One region of the Micromonospora sp. NPDC003241 genome, then DNA from elsewhere that is predicted to be linked to it. Evidence: riboswitches for the same ligand, from Rfam matches in the RefSeq annotation. Region 1 holds a riboswitch; each other region holds the start of a gene.
What was found. Region 1 has a riboswitch for cobalamin ahead of ACWDVW_RS11045 (peptidase). Riboswitches for the same ligand answer to the same signal wherever they lie in the genome.
Positions count from the first base shown of each region.

Region 2: it holds a riboswitch for cobalamin, as region 1 does, so the genes downstream of both, ACWDVW_RS28610 (ABC transporter substrate-binding protein) here and ACWDVW_RS11045 (peptidase) in region 1, are expected to answer to the same signal.
Region 3: it holds a riboswitch for cobalamin, as region 1 does, so the genes downstream of both, ACWDVW_RS22860 (energy-coupling factor ABC transporter permease) here and ACWDVW_RS11045 (peptidase) in region 1, are expected to answer to the same signal.
Region 4: it holds a riboswitch for cobalamin, as region 1 does, so the genes downstream of both, metE (5-methyltetrahydropteroyltriglutamate--homocysteine S-methyltransferase) here and ACWDVW_RS11045 (peptidase) in region 1, are expected to answer to the same signal.

Region 1 is NZ_JBSFSO010000010.1:19,986-25,274, reverse strand. It holds gene ACWDVW_RS11055 (cell wall anchor protein) at 1-138, opposite strand, end outside; gene ACWDVW_RS11050 (hypothetical protein) at 480-974, opposite strand; gene ACWDVW_RS11045 (peptidase) at 1,010-2,065, opposite strand; cobalamin riboswitch at 2,165-2,293, opposite strand; gene ACWDVW_RS11040 (glycoside hydrolase family 2 TIM barrel-domain containing protein) at 2,641-5,289, shown strand, end outside.
Region 2 is NZ_JBSFSO010000053.1:28,995-34,283, reverse strand. It holds gene ACWDVW_RS28615 (iron chelate uptake ABC transporter family permease subunit) at 1-111, opposite strand, end outside; gene ACWDVW_RS28610 (ABC transporter substrate-binding protein) at 168-1,151, opposite strand; cobalamin riboswitch at 1,183-1,375, opposite strand; gene ACWDVW_RS28605 (alpha/beta hydrolase) at 1,878-2,414, opposite strand; gene ACWDVW_RS28600 (hypothetical protein) at 3,382-3,894, opposite strand; gene ACWDVW_RS28595 (DUF3885 domain-containing protein) at 4,278-4,880, opposite strand; tRNA gene ACWDVW_RS28590 (tRNA-Pro) at 4,967-5,040, opposite strand; gene der (ribosome biogenesis GTPase Der) at 5,175-5,289, opposite strand, start outside.
Region 3 is NZ_JBSFSO010000032.1:29,013-34,301, reverse strand. It holds gene ACWDVW_RS22870 (roadblock/LC7 domain-containing protein) at 175-594, shown strand; gene ACWDVW_RS22865 (DUF2267 domain-containing protein) at 599-1,003, opposite strand; cobalamin riboswitch at 1,129-1,303, shown strand; gene ACWDVW_RS22860 (energy-coupling factor ABC transporter permease) at 1,334-2,026, shown strand; gene ACWDVW_RS22855 (energy-coupling factor ABC transporter substrate-binding protein) at 2,023-2,352, shown strand; gene cbiQ (cobalt ECF transporter T component CbiQ) at 2,352-3,095, shown strand; gene ACWDVW_RS22845 (energy-coupling factor ABC transporter ATP-binding protein) at 3,092-3,988, shown strand; gene ACWDVW_RS22840 (alpha-glucuronidase) at 4,020-5,289, shown strand, end outside.
Region 4 is NZ_JBSFSO010000061.1:29,062-34,350, forward strand. It holds gene ACWDVW_RS29945 (ABC transporter ATP-binding protein) at 1-406, opposite strand, end outside; gene ACWDVW_RS29950 (ABC transporter substrate-binding protein) at 403-1,389, opposite strand; gene ACWDVW_RS29955 (FecCD family ABC transporter permease) at 1,415-2,503, opposite strand; cobalamin riboswitch at 2,669-2,881, shown strand; gene metE (5-methyltetrahydropteroyltriglutamate--homocysteine S-methyltransferase) at 3,002-5,289, shown strand, end outside.

The sequences.
Region 1 (5,289 bases):
GGCGTCCCCGGCGGCGGCGGTGTGGGTCGCGGTCGGTGCGGCCACCCCGCCCAGCGGTGTGGCGACGACGACGGCGAGCGCGGTGGCGGTGGCGGCGCCGAGTCCGGCGCCGACGCGCCGGAGCGAGCAGGAGAGCATGAGGGGTGCCTTTCGCAGAGCGGTCGGTGAAAGCTCCGGAAGGCACCGGCGGCATCCCGTACACGTGGTCGCGACGAGGTGCCGAAAGTCGGCTGGCCGGACTCCACCCTGTAGACCTCGACAGTGGAAGCCGCTCGTCCGATTCGGGGCATTCCGGCTCGCGAGACAGTGCTCGCTCACGGTTGCGGGTCAGCGCCGGCTTCGACCGGCTTCCCCCCGAACGGGACGCATTCAGTTGTGGCCCGGCACGCCGGGTGTCGACACCGTACCGCCCGGTCGCCCTGTGGCGCCAGACGGCGTCGACACCCGGCGGGCGCGGGACCCGTCAGGCTATCCGCAGGTCAGGGGGCGGTGATGCTGGGTGCCGTGCCGGTGCCGAAGGACCATCCCTCGACCGTTCCCGGTGCCGGGTTGTAGCTGGTCGCGCCCAGCGTGCTGTAGGTCCAGGCCGCACCGCTGCCGGAGGCGTGCCAGTAGGACCAGTACGCGCTGGCCGGCGGGGTGTTCACGCAGGGCTCGGTGGCGGCGGTCGGCTGACCGTTGATCCGGCAGATGAACGCCAGGCCCCACCGCTGGGTACCGGTCACCGCGAAGCCCGCGCCCTGGAGGGCGGCCAGCCCGGTGGCCGGGTCGCCGAGCGCGCACGCCACCTGGACGCCGCCGCCGAGCGGACCGTAGTCGACCACGACGGTGACCCCCGTCGTGCCGGTGCAGGCGGCGGCGTGGGCGGCGCGCGGCGACGGTTCGACGGCGATCAGGCCGAGCGCGACGACGGCCGCTGCCAACAGGCCGGCGAACCACCGGCGGACGGGACTCTGGACATGGGACATGGGCACTCCTTCGGCTCGGGGAACGGGGATCGGTGTGCGGATCAACGGCAGGGCAGGGTGGGTGCGCCGGTGGCGGCACCGGCAGACGAGAGCCGCGCGTACCCGGTGCCGGTGACACCGAGGACGGCCTGGGCGGTGGCGCGGGTGGCGGTGCCCGGGTCGAAGGTGCCGCCGTCGAAGTCGACGGCCCCCCGGTCGGCCGTCGGCGCGGCGCAGCCGACCTGCAACCCGGTCAGGAAGACCCGGGCCCGCAGCCAGGCCACCGGCCGGCCACCGTCGCGCAGCGCCTGCGCCGCCAGGCCGGTGCTGTTGGCGTTGGCGATCCCGTCGGCGTTGACGAACCCGCCGTCGACCCGCTGCACCGACACCAGCCAGCGCAGTGCTGCGGCGGCGTCGGCGTGCCGACCGGCGGCCCGCAACGCCTGCGCCGTGAGGGCGGTGGCGTCCACGTCGGAGCTACAGACCGGCTGCGCCGGCAGCACCGGGTAACCACCGTCCGGGCACCGGGTGCCGACCAGCCAGCCGGCGGCCGACGGGGGCACTCCCGCTGCGGTCCGGCGCAACGCGAGGATCGCGAAGGACTGGCTGAACGCGTTGCTGTAGTCGCCCCACGCCGACCGGTCGGTGAACCGGCCGTCGGGCGCCTGCAACCCGCGCAGCCGGGCGACCAGGTCCACCCCGCCGACGTCGGTCGGGTCGCCGCCGCGTACCGCCACGGCGAGGGCGAGCTTGGCGGTCGCGCCCGCGTACGCCTCGGTGGTGCCGTCGCCGACGTAGCCGTCGCGGACGTCCGGCCGGGTGACCCAGGCCAGCGCCGACGCGCCGAAGTCGTCGGCCGTGCCGGCGGCGGCGAAGGCGAGGACCGCGTCGAGGGTCAACCCCTGGTCCGGGTACGCGACGCCGTCGAAGACGGTCTCGAATCGTTCCCCGTCGACCAGTTGGCGGGCCAGCCAGCCGGCGGCCGCGTCGGAGCGGACGCCGCCCACCTGGGCGGGCGCGGCGATCGCCGGGCCGGTGAGTGTCAGGGTGAGGGTGAGGGCGGCGAGTACGCCGCAGAGGAGGGTGAGCGGGCGGTACCGGCTCGGGCGGACGACCATCGGGCGCGCCTTTCCGGCCCGGCGGTCGTCAGGAACCCGGCCCGCCCGTCAGGACGTGGCTGGCCGGCCTCCGACCCGTGGGCCACGACGGGTGAGGAGCAGGGACTCGCGGGCACGTCGGGTATTCGGGCTCGCCACCGGGGTAACCCCCGGCGGCCTACCGTTGCGGGCCAGCGCCGGACTTCGACCGGACTTCCCCCACACGTGACCGCGGCTGTGCAATTGTCGGGCCAGTCTGGTCGGCCCCCACTTCGCTGTCAATGTGCGATCGGCCGCATGCGGTACGTCACCACGGCACCGCAGCGCCCTCGACGCCGCGACGATCGACATCGGCCGGAGGCGCGGTCCACGAACCAACCTCGCCCATTCATCAGATCAAATCACCGTCGAAAGTTGCGCCTGGATCACCAACTGACCAGGAAAGCGCCACAGCGTTGACATACATATGATGAATATCGTAACTTTCCAGTGATCGGCTTCGATGACTGGGCCTCCCGCTCCTTCGGCGGACAGCACCTCCCGGTGAGTCGAGTCGTCGTCGCGTCGGTGCCGTCGGTGGCGAGGAGAGACCGCAGATGTCTGATCCAGAGGGACCGTCCGTTCGTCGCCGTCTGCTGCTCGGTGGCGGCCTGGGAGCCTTCGGCGCGATCGCCGCGCCGTGGTCGGGCGGCGCATCCGCTGCCGCACCCGAGGCGGGCGCGGCAGCGGCCTGGGAGGATCCTCCCAACGGCTACCCGGAGTGGAACAACAACATTGGGATCTTCCAGGTCAACGCCCAGCCACCACACGCGACACTGATGCCCTACGGGGACCTCCAGCAGGCGCTGAACGCGGACCGCACGGTCTCGCCGTACCGATTGAGCCTCGACGGCACCTGGCGCTTCCAGCACGTCCTGCGGCCGGCGGACCGCGACCTCACCTTCCACCGCACGGACGTCGACGACAGTTCCTGGCGCACGATCCCGGTGCCCGCCAACTGGCAGCAGCACGGCTACGACTTCCCGATCTACACCAACATCGCGTACCCGTGGTGGGGTGGCACCGGCTTCGACGAGGCTCGCACCCCGCCCTTCGTGCCGACCCAGTTCAACCCGGTCGGGCAGTACCGCCGGACCTTCCAGGTGCCCGCCGGATGGCAGGGGCGACGGGTCCACCTCCACTTCGAAGGGGTCAAGGCCGCCTTCTACGTGTGGATCAACGGCACCCGGGTGGGCTACCGCGAGGGCTCGTACACCCCGGCCGAGTTCGACGTCACCGACCACCTCCGCACCGGCGCCAACCTGATCGCGGTCGAGGTCTTCCGCTTCCCGGACGGGGACTGGCTGGAGGACCAGGACATGATCCGGCTCTCCGGCATCTTCCGGTCGGTCCACCTCTACTCACTGCCGACCGTGCACCTGCGCGACTTCACCATCCAGACACCACTGCGCGACGGCTACACCAACGCCGACCTCGTGGTCGCGGCCAGCCTGCGCAACAGCGGCAGCCAACCGGCCGGGACCTACACCGTCGAGACCCAGCTCTACGACCAGAACCAGCAACCGGTCTGGCCGGATCCGCTGCGCACCCAGATCGCCGTCGGCGCGGTCGCACCCGGACAGGACGCGACCGGCCGGGGCAGCCGGGCGGTCACGGCACCCCGCCTCTGGTCGGCCGAGTACCCGAACCTCTACACCGCCGTCCTCCAGCTCCGTGACCCGTCCGGCGCGGTCGTCCAGACCGTGTCGACCCGGGTCGGCTTTCGGGAGTTCGCGATCCGGGACGGCCTGATCCGGGTCAACGGCAGACCCGTCTCGATCCGAGGCGTCAACCGGCACGAGATCGACACCGACCGGGGCGCGGCGCTGACCCGGGCGGACATGGTCCGCGACATCCGGGTGATGAAACAGCTGAACATCAACGCCGTCCGGACCGCCCACTATCCGAACAACCCGACCTTCTACGAACTCGCCGACGAGTACGGCCTGTACGTGATGGACGAGGCGAACCTGGAGACGCACGGGGTGATGGGCAGCTACCCGGCCTCCCGGACGGACTGGACCGCACCGGTCATCGACCGGGCGAGCGCGATGGTGCACCGGGACAAGAACCACGCCTGCGTGGTGATCTGGTCCCTCGGCAACGAGGCGGGCGCGGGCAGCAACTTCGTCACCATGCGCAACTGGATCCGGGCGGCCGACCCGACCCGGATCATCCAGTACCAGGGCGACAACCGGCCTGAGGTCAGCGACCTCCGGGTGGAGGGGTACGAGTCCCTGGCCCGCACCGAGCAGCGTGCCCGCGACGCCGACCCTCGGCCCTACGTGTCGCACGAGTACGCCCACTCGATGGGCAACTCGACCGGCAACCTGAAGGAGTACTGGGACATCTACCGGCGCTACCCGATCCTGCAGGGCGGGTTCATCTGGGACTTCGCCGACGAGGCACTGCGCCGACCGGTCCCCGGCGGCAGCGGCGCGACCTACCTGTCGTACGGCGGTGACTGGGGTGACCGCCCCGACTTCGAGGGCAACTTCTGCGGCAACGGCATCGTCGACGCGGACCGCCGGCCGGGCGGCAAGGCCGTCGAAGTCAAGCAGGTCTACCAGGCGATCAACGTCGCCGCCGGGGCCGACGTCAGCACCGGGTCAATCCGGATCACCAACGAGTACCTCTTCACCAACGTGAACGCGTTCGAGGGGCGCTGGTCGCTGCTCGCCGACGGCCAGGTGATCCAGAGCGGCAGCCTCACCGCGCAACAACTCGACGTCGCGCCACTGTCGACCGGGACGGTGCAGGTGCCGATCCAGCGCCCGAGCGCCATCGCACCCGGGGCGGAGCACTTCCTCCAGTTGTCGTTCCGGCTGCGGACGTCGACGGTCTGGGCCGACGCCGGGTTCGAGGTGGCCAAACAGCAGCTGGCGGTCGACTTCGGCAGCCCGCCGGTCCAGCCGGTCCCGGTCACCGGCGTGCCGACGCTGACCGTGTCGGAGACGACCGCCGCGGTCACCGTCAGCGGCACCGGCTTCGCGGTCACCGTCGCCAAGGGGACCGGGCTGATCAGCTCGTACGACGCGTTGGGCATGCGGCTGCTCAACTCCGGCCCGACGCCGAACTTCTGGCGGGCGCCGAACGACAACGACCGGGGCAACGGCCACCCGACCCGCAACGCCACCTGGCGCCGGGCGGGCGCGAACCGGACGGTGACCGGGGTGGTGGTGACCCGCCTCTCCGACCGCGCGACC
Region 2 (5,289 bases), on a different contig from region 1:
GGTGATCACCAGCCACACGGTGCCCAGCGACAGATCTGCCGGCCCCACCGTCACGGCCGCCGCCACCGACAACACCAGGCCGACCGCGAGTACGACCACCACGGCCACCATGCGCACCGCTCGGACCGGCTTCGCCGGAGTCTGCGCCGGCCGGGTGGTGACGGTGGTCAGCTGCTCGCCCCGCCGACGCCCCGGGCCAGTGCCTCCACGGCGAGTACGTTCCGCACACCGGCCGAGGTGGAGGAGAAAGCCAGGGTGACGTACCGCTTGCCCTTGACGGCGGGCAGGTCCTTGAGCGCCGGGTGCTTCTCGAGGAACGCCTGCTTGTCGGCGGCGGTGTCCCAGCTCGCGTCGACGAGCACGATGACGTCCGGGTTGCGCTCGACGACCGCCTCCCAGTTGGTGTCGGCCCAACTGCCGGTCAGGTCGTCGAAGATGTTGGTGACCCCGGCCGCAGACATGATCATGGCTGGGCCGCCGCAGCAGGCGCCGGCGCTGGGCGCGTCGTTGCCGCCGTCCCACCACAGCACCCGCGTACCCTTCGCATCCGCCGACACGTCCGCGATGCGCTGCTTCTGGTCGGCGATCAGCGTCTCGGCCCGCTCCGCGACGCCGAAGATCGCGGCGATCTCCCGGATCTCGGCGAACACGTCGTCGATCGCCAGCTTCGCCGGTCGCGTCTCCTTCGGACAACCGGCGGCGGAGACGTACGTGCCCACGCCGAGCTTCTGCCACTCGGCACGGTCACCGGCCCCCTCGTCGCCGAACGCGCTCGCGAAGGAGCCGTAGACGAAGTCGGGCTCAAGTTCGAGCAACTTCTCCTTCGACGGGTACTCCTTGGCCAACACCGGCACCTTCGCGTACGCGGCGGCGTACTCGGGCAGCACCTGGTCGTCGAGGTAGGCGGTGCCGGCCATCCGGTCCTCCAGGCCGAGCGCCAGCATGATCTCGGTGGCGGGCTGGTTCATCGTGACCGCCCGCGCCGGAGGGCTCGGGACCGTGACCGGTATGCCGCAGTTGGTGACCGATACAGGCCCGGCGGCGGACGCCGTGGCAGCCGGATCACTGTCGCCGGTCGTGGCGCAGCCACCCACCAGGACGAGTACGACGGAGAGCGGCGCGGCAACGCGCCAGGACGCAGGGAACCGCATAGCGGGACCACCTTCCAGCACCTCGTGGACGGGTCGTACAGGTGCCGTGGCCGGTCTCCTGGCTGACGGGTGGTGCGCTGGCGACCGGCCTTCCCAGGCATACGCCCAGTGACCTTGCGGTGGCCTCCAGCATCCCGATCACAGTGGCGAGGGCCGCACCGGTCTCACACCGGCTTCCCGAGCACCACGGCGAAGTCACCCTAACCAAAGCAGGCAGCACCGTCAGTGGCCTAGATCATGGCGAGAGTCCACGTCGGCCCAGTGTGCCCGCTCACCCGAGGTGCCGTCGGACCAGCCAGACGCAGCACGCTCCTGCTGTTCTGCACTGCCGTAACGGCCCCGATCGCGGCAGACGAAGCACATAGACGCACTGCCTCCGCAGACGCCTAGCGCACTTGACTGGGGGTCAAGGGGTCGTCGGTTCGAATCCGGCCGTCCCGACGCAGGTCAGAAGGCTGACCCGGATATCGGGTCGGCCCTTTTCGGCGTTCTGGGGACCACACCGGTCAAGTGCGCCACTCGGTAGCCCTCCTTGACCGCTGATCAAGTCTCAAGTGTCCAGCCGGGATGACTTCCGAATCATTTGCTCTGGATCAAGGCGGCCCGGGCCAAGGTCGTTCGGTTGGTGAGGCGCTCCACCTTGTCCCCGTCCGGGGATGCTGGACGGCCTGGCGACTGCTCGACGAGGAGATCCGCTTCTAGGTACCGGTAGCCGTACAGCTACGGCTAGCTTGGCCAGCCGATCGAATCGAGGAACTCCTCGACGGCGACTACGACCCGGCCGAGGACTGCGATCGATTCGGTAAGCGGGCCGGGTACGTACATGCCGTGATCCGCACCCTCCACCTCCAGCACGTGGGGTGACAGCCGGCGGGCCAGGTCGCTGTCCCAAACTTTGTCGGCAGTGCCACCCACGAGCAGGAAGGGCGCGTTCGAAAGGCGCAACGCATCAGCGACCCATGGCAGGGTGAGCAAGGGCGTGAGCCACACGGCGGGCAAAGCTCTTTCGGCGGCAATCTTTGCCGCATTCGTGCCGAGCGACTTGCCGATCAGCAGTGGGCGGCCGCGGAGAGTGTCGATCAGTGGAGTGATCTCAGCAGTGACCCAGCCCTCGATTTCCGGCTGATCGAACTTCGGAAACTCCTGGGACCACGAGTACCGATGCACCGTTGCGCCTCGCTGTTCCGCTACATCGCCGGCATACATCAGCAGGGGAGCACTCGGTCCGAACCTACCGCCGGGAATCACGACAGCGTCAGTCACGCGGACGACCATACCTAGTGCTTTGACCACGAAGGTTCGCGGTGTTGGGGTCAGGCTGCCTGATCATGCGGATCGTGTTTATGACGTGTGTGGACGTGCGGCGAATCGTCCTGGGGGTCAAGGGGTGTCGTCGGTTCGAATCCGGCCGTCCCGACGCAGGTCACAGGTGCACATTCGATTGATGGATGCGCCCTTCCTGGTGTTCTGGGACCAAGATCAGTCAAGTTGGCTGCATCTAGCACTCCTTGACCGGTGGTCAAGTCTCAAACGTCCAGCCGGAATGCCTGCCGAATAGTTCGCACGCTGGATCAAGGCGGCGCCGGCCCGGCCCGCCAGCGAACCTCCGGCCGGCCGCACTTGGGACGACCAAGCCCTTGACGAACTCGGGGCTCCGCCCCGAACTCCGGCCCGACTGCCCGACTGCCCAACGGGGAAACTAGGACCGTTAACGTCTACCCGCCAGACCGTTCCTTCCGGAGGTACTGTCGGATTTCCGCCCCGAGGGCGCTCGCCGCGGCCAGCGTGAAGAGGCTCCGCACCACCAAGCCCACTCCGAATGATCCCCGGCTCAGGTGATCGTCGACATTGGCGGCGCCGAAGAGCATCAGTCCGGCGCGCATCAGCGTCTCGCGCCGATGACGACGGGCAGGGGCACCTTCCACCCCTACCTCGGGATCTCGCCGGACGTCCGTTCATCCATAGCGGTCAGGGTAGACCCACGCCCCTGACTGCGACGAGAGGCGACGAGGCATGGCACGGTCCCCGGCGAGAACGTCCCCCTCCCATGAAGGACCCGAACACCGACCTCGTGGCGAGATCGCCGAGAGTGTCAGCGTCCGGAAGCTAGGCGGGAACCACACGGTGTGCGCGATGGTGGTCGGCATGCCGTCGACTAACGGCCTGATCTTGGGGATAGCGAGCGTGACGTGCGTGGACGGTGCGTCCTGGGGGTCAAGGGGCGGCCTTGTTAGTCGTTGCACACCGTGTCGGCGTACCGGGCGAACTCCTCAGGCGTGTGAAGCGCGGCGACGTAGCCGCCGGGCTCCCCGCCCTTCCATCGCTTGGTGAGGATTACGGCGGAGCCCGTCTGGCCGCGCAGTTCGCCGATCCGGAACGGAAAGTCCTCCACGGCGCCACCGTCCTTGTTCCAGGCGCGCAGGTCGTAGATCTGGGTGTCGTCTAAGGTGGGCGGTGCCAGCTTCGTCTGCCATCCGGCCGCTGGGTCGAGCAGCACGACTTCCTCTGTGGTGCGGGCGCTATGGCCGGGATCCCGCTCTAGCTCGATTACCTTGTCGGTGACCCCACCGTCGTCTCTGCCGACGTAGAGAGTAATCGCGTCGGTCCCGGCCTTACCCCGGCACCAGTCGAATACCCCGACCAGTCGGCCATCGGCGTCCAGTCGCACCCCGACCGCGCCCTCGGTGACCGCGCTGCAGCCGGTCAGCCCGGCCAGCATCAACGCGCAGATCAGTACCAGCATCCCTGTCCGTCGCATCCCGTCAGCGTGAGCATCGACGGTCACCAGGTGATCACAGCAAGAGTTCGGCTTGACGACGTCGAGGCTCTTTGCGTACGGATGGGTGCTGACGATCAACGGCGGTCAGCCCGACGCGACAGCTACCGTGGCGGCGCTGTTCAAGCCAGGTCATCGCCCGCGTCCACACTCGGGTTGGGGTCAGCTCCCGGGGACCAGGAAGGGACCACACGGTGTGCGCGATGGCGGATAGCACACCGTTGACCACGCGGCCTGATCTTGGCGATGGTGTGCGTGGCGTGCGCGGACGTGTGGCGAAGCCTCCCGGGGCACGTTGAGGCTGGCTGGCGCTGCTGGACCAGCGTTCACGGGGTACGGACTGACGGCAGCTAAAGCCCGGACGGCTGCGGCGAAAGCCAATCCCGGTGCTGTGTCTTCAGGGCGTCCCGGTGCTCTCCGGTCGACAGAACGACATCAGCTCCACCGTCGTAGGGGTGATACAGCCAACGAAGATCAGTCGGCGCGAGGATCACGTTTGCCAGTTCATCGTCGGCGACAGCCCTCAACAGGACGTCAAGCACGTCCGGTCGCCAGGAGATCGTCTCGGCGTAGAGCTGGGTATAGGCGCGGCACTCAGGCTCTTCCTCGAGGTCTTCCAGCAGGGTCTGCCAGTGCCATGCCGACGGCGCGACCTCCGAACGCCTCGGCCACATCTGAGGTGTGGTCGCCTGGCCCTCTGTCCACTCGCTGGTGATTACGATGAGGACAGCACCCGGATCAAGCTTCGACAGCACCGTATTGTGCCGGTCAAGCATGATCCTGTACTCGCCCTCATTGACTGCGTACCGCGCCGATCCCGGCAGGCTGTGAAACCTCACCCACCGATCCGGGTAACGACCAGGAAGCCAGTGAGCGAAGGGAGGGCACTCGGGCCAACGCTGCTCCCACCGTTCGGTCAAGGCCGCTGGGTTCAGTTCTTGGCTCCGTGTCACGGCAACCTCAGGTGCGCGGAGAGCAGAAGAGATAGAAGAAATTCGAAGCCCTGACCGCGTTTCCGCTGGTCAGGGCTTCTCTTCTGTCGGGACGGCCGGATTCGAACCGACGACCCCTTGACCCCCAGTCAAGTGCGCTACCAAACTGCGCCACGTCCCGATGCTCCCGCGTCGTCCTGCCCGCGACAGCCGGTACAGCTTAGCGCAGCTTCCCCTCTCCGCCGCACAGCCCCCTCCCCACTGTCGTGACCACCCCCACCACCCCTAGAGCGTCCTAGGAGGGTGGGGTGTGGGTCAGCCGTGGGCCTTGCCTCGGCCGCCGGGGCCGAGCTTCTTGCGGGGGCGTACCGAGATCTCGATGGGGCTGCCCTCGAAGCCGAACTCCTCGCGGAGCTTGCGTTCCACGAAG
Region 3 (5,289 bases), on a different contig from region 1:
GGTCAGAGGAGCGATTCCCGGCGTGATCGAGCCGTCCGACCCGTCCGATTAGGGTGACCAGCGTCGTCGTACGTTAGGGGGATCAGGGAACAGGATCAGGGGGAGTGTCAGCCCCCTGACGCCGGGTCTTCTCTGGTACGAACGTAGGAGTTTCGACGAGAGGACAGCGCCCTTATGACCCATGCCCTGGTCACCGCCGAGAACCTCAACGCCGCGCTCGACGACATCGTGGATCGGGTGCCCGGCGCCAAGTTCGCGGTGGTGCTCTCCCCGGACGGCATCATGCTGGGGGCCTCGCGGGGCATCGACGAGGAGATCGCCGAGCAACTGTCCAGTGTGGTCTGTGGGCTCCAGGCGCTGGGGCTGGCCGCTGCCCGACTGTGCGGTGAGGGTGAGCTGCACCAGGTGGTGGTGCAGATGTCGCGGGCGTTCCTGTTCCACGCCACCGCCGGCAACGGGGCGATCCTCACCGTCGGTATCGACGGCTCGGCGGAGGTCGGGGACATGGCGTACGAGGTCGCCCTGTTCTGTGCGCAGGCCGGCGATCACCTGCCGGTGTACGTGGAGCCGGCGCCCCACCTGACCGGGCGGTGATCCGCTAGCCGCGGTCGCGCTGCGCGTCGTACGAGGGCGCCGGGTTGGCCACCTGCCACAGTTCGGCCGGCAGGTTCGCGATGACGTCGTCGTAGTCGGCGGGGGCGACGTCACCCCGAATGGTGTCCATCACCGCCCGGATGCCGGCCTCGGCCAGGTCGGGGTCGACGTCGGCCCGGCCGCCGACGCGCTGGACGAACACGTCGAGCCCGAACCGTTCGGCGGTCTCGCTGGGCGCGAACGTGTACGCCCGCAGCCCTTCCGGGAGTTGGTCGGCCAGGTCCCGGGCCTCGCCGCCGTCGATCCGCTCGGCCAGCGTGGTCAGGGTGGCGCGCGCGATGGCGGTCGCCTGCTCCGTCGACGCGCCGGTGCGGTTCGCCACGGACTCGATGAACTCGTTCTCGTCCAACCCGCCGGCCCCCTTCTCGCAACGGATCTGGCGTCTACCCGGGAATCGTCGTGACAAACGGCACTCTTCACCCGAGTACGGCCGCTGGGGCATCGACGAGTCTTGTGCGCCGGTGCGCGGAACGGATAACGTCGCGCCGTCGCGGTAATGGGAAGCCGGTGTGAGACCGGCGCGGCCCTCGCCACTGTGACCGGGGAGTTCACTCCGACTTGTACGCCACTGGGTCCGTGGAGGACCTGGGAAGGCCGGAGTTCGCGACGATCCGGGAGCCAGGAGACCGACCCCGACGTGTGATCTCGTCCACGAGGTGTTGGAAGGGGAGGTCGACTCATGCACATCGCTGAGGGCTACCTACCACCGGTGCAGGCGGCGGCATGGTTCGCGGTCTCGACACCGTTCGTCATCCACGGTGCGCGCAACCTGGTCCAGCAGGTCCGCGCGAACCCCGACGCGAAGCTGTTGCTCGGCGCGGCCGGGGCGTTCACCTTCGTCCTGTCGGCGCTGAAGATCCCTTCGGTGACCGGCTCCTGTTCCCATCCGACCGGTGTGGGTCTCGGCGCGATCCTGTTCCGAGCCCCCGTGATGAGTGTGCTCGGCACGATCGTGCTGCTGTTCCAGGCACTCCTGCTCGCCCACGGCGGGTTGAGCACGCTCGGCGCGAACGTCTTCTCGATGGCCATCGTCGGCCCCTGGGTGGCCTTCGGCGTGTACGCGCTGATCCGCCGGCTCGGTGGCGGCCTCGGCATCTCGGTGTTCTTCGCCGCCGCCCTGGCCGACCTGGCGACCTACTGCGTGACCAGTGCCCAGCTCGCGCTGGCCTTCCCCGATCCGGATTCGGGCTTCGTCGGCGCGCTGGCCAAGTTCGGGTCCATCTTCGCGGTCACCCAGATCCCGCTGGCGATCAGCGAGGGGCTGCTCACCGTCCTGGTGGTGCGGTTGCTGGTCCGGGTGAGCCCGCAGGAACTGCGCCGGCTCGGCATTCTGCGCCGTCCGGCCCCGACGACCCAGGGAGCGGTGGCGTGAAGTCGTTCGGCCGGACCAACCTGTTGTTGCTGCTCGCCGTGGTGGCGTTGGCGGTGGCGCCGCTGGTGCTGGGGCTCGGCAGCGGCGAGGAGCCGTTCACCGGTGCCGACGCCCTCGCCGAGGAGGCGATCGTCAACGACCACCCCGACTACGAGCCGTGGTTCAGCTCGATCTACGAGCCGCCGTCGGGCGAGATCGAGTCGGCGTTGTTCGCGCTCCAGGCCGCCCTCGGCGCCGGGTTCCTCGGCTACTACTTCGGGGTCGCCCGGACCCGGCAGCGGCTGCGTGGCGAGCAGACCGCGACCGGGGAGAAGACCACCGACTAGTGCTCGCGTTGGACGTGGCGGCGTACGCCAGCCCCTGGCGGCGCCGCCACCCGGCGGAGAAGGCCCTGTTGGCCCTGGGCCTGTTGGGGTGCGCGTTGCTCCTGCCACCGTGGCCGGGTGCTGCGGTGGTGGGCCTGACCGCGGCGGCGGCGTTGCTCGGGCCGGCGGCGCTGCCGCCGCGCCTGCTGGTCCGGGCGGCCCGGACCCCGCTGTTGTTCATCCTGACCGGCTCGGTGCCGATGCTGGTGGCGGTCTCCGGCCCGACGCGCGTGCGGTGGGCGCCGGAGGGGCTGGCGACGGCCGCCGCGACCGCCGGTCGGGCCTGTGCCGCGCTGCTCTGCCTGCTGCTGTTCGCCGCCACCACGCCGCTCGCCGACGTGCTGCCCCGGTTGCAGCGTCTCGGGGTGCCGAGCGCGGTCACCGAGGTGGCCGCGCTGATCTATCGGATGTTGTTCCTGCTGTTGGAGAGCGTGCACGCGGTGCGGCAGGCCCAGGCGGCCCGGCTGGGGTACCGGACCTGGGCCAGCACCTACCGGTCGCTGGCCGGGCAGGCCGGTGCGGTCTTCGTCCGGGCGTTCTCGCTGGCCCGGCGTTGGGAGGAGGGGTTGGCGCTGCGCGGTTACACCGGCTCGTTGGCGGTACGCACCGAGGTCCGTCGGCCGTCGGCGGCGTTCCTGACGGTCACCGTGCTGCTGTTGGCGGCGGTGGTGCTGGCCACCCGGCTGCTGGTGGCGCTCGGATGAGCGGCGACCCGCCCCCGGAGCTGCGCGAGGTCGGCGACCCGCCGCTGTTGGAGCTGCGCGGCGTCAGCTTCGGGTACGAGGCGGAGCGGCCGGTGCTGACCGACGCCGACCTGCGGGTGCCGGCCGGGCGGCGGATGGCCGTGCTGGGGCCCAACGGCGGTGGCAAGACGACCCTGTTCCGGCTGATGGTCGGCGCGTTGGCCGCCGACGCGGGCACGGTGCTGGTCGGCGGGGTGCCGCTGCGTCGGACCCGGGCCGGGCTGCTCGATGTCCGCCAGCAGGTACAACTGGTGCTCCAGGACCCGGACGACCAGTTGTTCGCCGCGACCGTCTTCCAGGACGTCTCGTTCGGGCCGGTCAACCTCGGTCTGGACGACGCGCAGGTGCGGCAGCGCTGTGCCGAGGCGCTGGCGGCGTTGGAGATCACCGACCTCGCCGACCGCCCCACCCACCTGCTGTCGTACGGCCAGCGCAAGCGGGTGGCGATCGCCGGGGCGGTGGCGCTGCGGCCCCGGGTGCTGATCCTGGACGAGCCGACCGCCGGGCTCGACCCGTCGGGGGTGGAGGCGCTGCTGCGGACGCTCGACGCCCTGCACCGGGCCGGCACCACGCTGCTGCTCGCCACGCACGACGTGGACCTGGCATACCGGTGGGCCGACGAGCGGGTGCTGGTGGCGGGTGGCCGGATCCGGCAGGGCGTGACCGGTGCCGAGCTGGGCGGCGGGGACCTGCTCGACGGTGCCGCGTTGACTCCGGCGTGGGCGCCGGTGGTGCACCGGCTGCTGGACCGCGTACCCGACCTGGCCGGTGCCCGGCCACGGACCCCGGCGGAGTTGGCCCGGCTGTTGGACGCTCTGGTCGGAGCCGGCCGAAAGGTTCCGGAAGGACCTTGACGCATCGATCAAGATGGTTACGATTTGCGCAATGCGACGGATTCGCCCGGAGCTCACCGGCCCCGACCCGACCGACGTCCATCCCGCCTGGCTGCCGCCGGCCGCGTTTCGCGCCGTCGGTTCCCGGCACACGCTCGTCCACGGCGACGGCCAGCTCGTCGACACGGTGCTGCACGAGGTCCGACTCGCCTGCGCCACGCACGGCGGCACGGTCCGCCGCTGCGCCGACGGCCCCCCCGCCGACCTCGTCCTCGCCCTGACCGAGACCGCCGGGCGTCCGGGCGGGACCGCACCCGCGACCGAGCCGTCCGACCGCTCACCGTCCGTCGTGGACGAGGACGGGACGCGACGGGTCCTCGACGCCGCGCGGGCCGACCTGGCCGCCGCCGGGGGTGGGCCGCTCGGCGACGAGGGGTACGCGGTCGTCCGCCACGGTGAGGTCACGGTGGTACTGGCCGACGCGCCGGCCGGACTGCTCCACGGACTGTTCCACGTCGTCCGGCTCGGCGAGTCGGCGTTCGGCGCACCGCATCCGGCGCGGGCGTACCGGCCGGTGATGCGGCGACGGATGCTGGACCACTGGGACAACGTCGACGTGCACCCGGTGATGGGCCAGGTCGAGCGCGGGTACGCCGGTGGGTCGATCCTCTGGCGCGACGGCCGGGCACACCCGGACCGGGCGCGGGTGCGGGCGTACGCGCGACTGTTGGCCGCGTGCGGGATCAACGCGGTGTCGGTGAACAACGTCAACGTGCACGCCACCGAGGCGCGGCTGCTCACCGACCGGCTCGACGACGTCGCCGAGATCGCCGACGACCTGCGTCCGTACGGCATCCGGGTGCACCTGTCGGTGAACTTCGCCGCGCCGGTGATGGTCGGTGGCCTGCCCACCGCCGACCCGCTCGACGAGAAGGTGCGCGCCTGGTGGGCCGAGACCACCGCCCGGGTGTACGCCCGCATCCCGGACTTCGGCGGTTACCTGGTGAAGGCCGACTCGGAGGGGCAGCCCGGCCCGTTCAGTTACGGCCGCGACCACGCCGACGGGGCGAACGTGCTGGCCGAGGCGTTGGCGCCGTACGGCGGCGTGGTGCACTGGCGGGCCTTCGTCTACAACCACCGGCAGGACTGGCGGGACCGCTCCACCGACCGTGCCCGCGCCGCCCACGACACCTTCGCCCCGCTCGACGGGAGCTTCCGGGACAACGTCGTGGTGCAGGTCAAGCACGGTCCGGTGGACTTCCAGACCCGGGAGCCGGTGTCGCCGGTGATCTCGGCGATGCCGGGCACCCGGTTGGCGGTGG
Region 4 (5,289 bases), on a different contig from region 1:
CGAACGCCCGCCCGCTCAGGTGCGTGGCACCGACCCGGCTCAGGCAGTCGGCGGCGATCTCGTGGTCGGCCCGACCGGCCCGCTGGAACGTCGACAGGTGCGGTCCCCGGCCGAGCAGCACCAGCTCCGCCACGGTCAGGGCGGTCTCCCCGCCGGTCTCCTGCACGACCACGGCCAACCGTCGCGCGGCCTCCCGGGCGGGCAGGGTGGACAGCGTGTCGCCGTCCACCGTGACCTGACCGGTCCGGCTGCGCAGGGCGCCGTAGAGCAACCGCAGCAGCGTGGTCTTGCCGCTGCCGTTGGGCCCGATCAGACCGAGGACCCGACCCGGCCGGGCCGTCACGCTGACCCCGTCGATGACCGGGTTCGCGCCGTAGCGCCAGGTGACGCCGGTCGCCTCGATCACGGCTGCTCCCGGAACCGCTGCACGATCCGCTCCAGGCCGTCGATCGACAGCGGCGTCGGCGGCTCGGTGAAGTTGAACAGCTGCGTCATGACCTGGCCGTTGCGGACCGCGCTGAGCTGCTGCGCGCCCGGCAGTCCGGTGAGCCCCTGCTCGACGGCGCGGGGGTCGCCGTCGCCGTAGAGCAGGATCAGCACGTCCGGGTTGCGGCCGAGCAGTTCCTCGACGGTGACCTCGAAGACCCGATCCTTGACGTCGCCGAAGACGTTACGGAAACCGGCGGCCTCCAACTGCGGGTGGGCCATGCTGCCGGTGCCGTACGCGTACGTGGTGCCGCCGCCGACGGTCGGGTAGAGCACCGCCGCGGTACGCCCGGACGAGTCGCCCGCCTCGGCCTGGACCTTCGTCATCCGGTCCTTGAGCGCGGTGACCGCAGTCGTCGCCTCGGCCTGGCGGCCGAACACCCGGCCGTACGTCTCCATCTGCCGGTAGATGTCGTCGAAGCTCGGTACGGCGGTGCTCTCCGGGCACATCGCCGGCTCCTCCAACAGCGGGATGTCCACCGCCTCCAGGGTGTCGCGGGAGAGGTTGTCGACCTCGCCGAGGACCAGGTCGGGCTCCTGGCTGATCACCACCTCCTTGGAGATCTGGAGGTGGCCGCTGGTGTCGGTCTTGTCGGTCAGCAGCGGGATCCGGTCCAGCTCGGCCTGGGTCGCCGCGTCGTAGTACTCCTTCGGGTACTGCCCGGCGCGGGCGGTGGCCCGGTCCAGGACGCCGAGCGCGTGCAGGTACGGCACGGCGGCGCTCTTGAGCAGCACGACCCGCTGCGGAGGAGCGTCGAAGGTGACGTCCACGCCGCAGTTGGTCACCGTGACCGGATAGCCGGGACCGGCCTCGGCCGGCCCGTCGGGGGCACCGCCGCAACCGGCGACGAGCAGCACGCACGCGGAGGCGGCGGCGGTGGCGAGGCGGCTTGCCTTCAACATCGGTTCTCCTTGACGGGTGGGCTCTTCAGGCACCGGAGGCGTGCAGGCGGCGGATCAGGACCAGCAAGAAGGGAGCGCCGAGCAGGGAGGTGATGATGCCGATCGGGATCTCCTGCGGCGCCAGCAGCACCCGGGCCAGCACGTCGGCCCAGACCAGCAGGATCGCCCCGAGCAGCGCGGCCACCGGCACCACGCGGACGTGCGGCGCGCCGACGATGCGCCGGGCCAGGTGCGGCACGACCAGGCCGACGAACCCGATGCTGCCGGCGGCGGAGACCAGGATGCCGACGCTGAGCGAGACCAGCACGAGCAGCCGGAGCCGGAACCGGTCCGGCGAGACGCCCAGGGTGTGCGCGGTCTCGTCGCCGATGGCCAGGACGTCGAGTCGCCGCCCGACGACGGTCAGGTAGCCGATGGTGCCGATCAGCACCACCGCGGCGATCAGCAGCAGGGCGTTCCAGCGGGCCAGGCCCAGCGACCCGAGGAGCCAGAACATCACCGACCGGGCGCCCTCGGCGGAGCCGGAGGCGAAGATCAGGAAGCTGGTGGTGGCGTACAGCGCGTACCCGACGGCGACTCCGGCGAGCAGCAGCCGGATGGAGGTGACCCGGCCGCCGCTGCGCGCGATCAGGAAGACCAGCAGCGACGCGCCGAGCGCGCCGACGAACGCGCTGGTGGAGAGCGCGTACTGGCCGAAGCCGGCGCCCGCGCCGAACAGGATCGCGGCGGCCGCGCCGCTGGAGGCGCCGGAGTTGATCCCGAGCAGGTACGGGTCGGCGAGCACGTTGCGGACCATGGCCTGCAACGCCACCCCGCAGACCGCGAGCCCGGCGCCGACCAGCATGCCGAGCAGGACCCGGGGCAGCCGGACCTGCCAGACGATCGCCTGCTGCGGCCCGGTCCAGGTCACCTCGCCGGGCACCCCGACGAGCTGGTGCCCGATGATCCGGGCCACCGTGAGCGGGGGTATGCCGATCGCCCCGGCGCCGACCGCGACCAGCCCGGTCAGGACCAGGCCGGTAGTCAGCGCGAGCAGCCAGAGGCCGGTCCGGCGACGCTGCGCCGCCACGCCGAGCACGTCCGTCCGGCTCGTCGGCAGGGTGGTGACGCTCACCGCACTCCCACGCAAAGTCGTTGTTCTTGCCAAGTCTTTGCAAAAACTAACACCATGATCATGCCAGCGGAAGGCGGATGAGTCGTTGTTCACCCGCCGCTCGACCCGGCGTCGCGGCGCGGACATCACACCGGCGCGACGGTCGTCGGGCGCGATCCGGACGCTAGGATCCGAGACGGTACTGGTTCGCCCCGGCCGTCCGGTCGGAGCGTCGTAAGAGGGAACCCGGTGTGAATCCGGGACTGCCCCGCAGCGGTGAGTGGGAACGACCGCCGTCACACGCACTGGACACCTGTCCGGGAAGCGACGGCCAGTAGGAGACCGGCCCAGCCGGTCGCGCCCACGAGTCCGAAGACCTGCCCGTGCCGCGTGCGCAGCCGCGCACGCCGCCGTCGGCCTCGCGGGAGGGCCAGGGCGAGGCCGGTCGTCGCGCCGTGCCCTCCCCAGCCTTCCCCGGAGCCGTACCGCCGGACCTCGAGGGAAGGGAACCCTGGCGACATGACCACTCCGTTCGGCACGAGCACCGTGCTCGGCTATCCGCGCATCGGTCCGCGTCGTGAACTCAAGACCGCGGTCGAGGGCTACTGGGCCGGCCGCGTCGACGAGCCGACCCTGCGGGCCACCGCCGCACAGGTACGCGAACAGACCTGGCGTACGTTGCACGACGCCGGCCTGTCCGCCGTACCGTCCAACACGTTCTCGCTCTACGACCACGTGCTCGACGCGGCCGTCACGGTCGACGCCGTACCCGACCGGTTCCGCCGGCTGGGCCTCGGCGAGCTGGACACCTACTTCGCCATGGCGCGCGGCACCGCACAGGAACCGCCGCTGGAGATGACGAAGTGGTTCGACACCAACTACCACTACCTGGTGCCCGAGATCGGCCCGGACACCGCCTTCGCCGCCCGTGCCGACAAGCCGCTCACCGAGTACGGGCGGGCCCGGGCGCTCGGCATCACCACCCGTCCGGTCCTGGTCGGCCCGGCGACCCTGCTGCTGCTGTCCAAGCCCACCGCCGACGCGCCCGCCGGGTTCCGCCCGTTCGACCGGCTGGACGACCTGGTCGACGTCTATGCCGAGCTGCTGTCCGCGCTCGCCGACGTCGGCGTGCCGTGGGTGCAGCTCGACGAACCGGCGTACGTCGGCGACCGGTCCGACGCCGAGATCCGCGACCTCGGTGCCGCGTACGCCCGGCTCGGCGGGCTGGCCCACCGCCCCCGCCTGTTCGTCGCCGCCTACTTCGGCGAACTCGGCGACGCGCTGCCCGCGCTGCTGGACACGCCGATCGAGGCGATCGGCCTGGACCTGGTCGCCGGGCCCGGCGACCTGGACCGGCTCGCCGGCCACGGCGCGCTGCCGGGCCGGACCGTGGTCGCCGGGCTGGTCGACGGCCGCAACGTGTGGCGGACCGACCTGCGGGCCGCTGCGGCCGTCGGCGCCACCCTCACCGGGCTTGCCGACACCGTCGCCGTGTCCACCTCCTGCTCGCTGCTGCACGTGCCGGTGGACCTGGCCGCCGAGACCGACCTCGACCCTCGGCTGCGCGAACGGTTGGCGTTCGCCCGGCAGAAGGTGGACGAGGTGGTCGCGCTCGGCCGGGTGCTGCGCGACGGGGTGGGCGAGCTGCCCGCCGCGCCCCCGCCGGTGCCGTGGCAGTGGCGCGACGACGGGGTCCGCGCCCGCCTGGAGGCGCTGCGGCCCGAGCACACCCGACGCGGCCCGTACCCGCAGCGCGCCGACGCCCAACGCCGCCGCCTCGGGCTGCCCACGCTGGCGACCACCACCATCGGGTCGTTCCCGCAGACCGAGGCGCTGCGCCGGGCCCGGGCCGAGCACCGGGCCGGTCGCCTCGACGCGGCCGGTTACGCCGAGCGGATGCGGGCCGAGATCGCCGACGTGGTGGCCGAGCAGGAACGGCTCGGGCTGGACGTGCTGGTGCACGGCGAGCCGGAGCGCAACGACATGGTGCAGTACTTCGCCGAACACCTCGACGGCTTCGCCGCCACCGCCCACGGCTGGGTCCAGTCGTACGGCTCCCGGTGCGTACGCCCGCCGATCCTGTACGGCGACGTGACCCGGCGCGCACCGATCACGGTGACCTGGTCCCGGTATGCCCAGTCACTCACCGACCGCCCGGTCAAGGGCATGCTCACCGGCCCCGTGACCATCCTGGCCTGGTCGTTCGTGCGGGTGGACCAACCGCTGGCGGAGACCGCCCGGCAGGTCGCGCTGGCCCTGCGCGACGAGGCGCGGGATCTGGAGGCGGCGGGCATCCGGATCATCCAGGTCGACGAGCCCGCGCTGCGGGAGCTGCTGCCGCCGCGCCGTCGGGACCACACCGCCTACCTGGACTGGGCGGTGGCCGCCTTCCGGCTGGCGACCAGTGGCGTCGCCGACGCCACGGCGATCCACACCCACCTGTGCTACTCGGAGTTCGGTGAGGTGCTGCCCGCCATCGACGCCCTGGACGCCGACGTGACCAGCATCGAGGCGTCCCGTTCCCGGATGGAGATCCTCGACGACCTGGACACCGTCGGCTACACCCGGGGGATCGGGCCGGGTGTCTACGACATCCACTCGCCCCGGGTGCCGGATACGGCCGAGGTGGTGACCGCGCTGCGCCGGGCGGCGGCGGTCGTCGACCCGCAGCGGCTCTGGGTCAACCCGGACTGCGGGCTCAAGACCCGGGGCTACGACGAGGTCCGTCCGGCCCTGACCGCGCTGGTCCGGGCCGCCGCCTCGGTCCGCGCCGAACTTGCCGCCGAGGGCGGGCCGACGAGCGACTC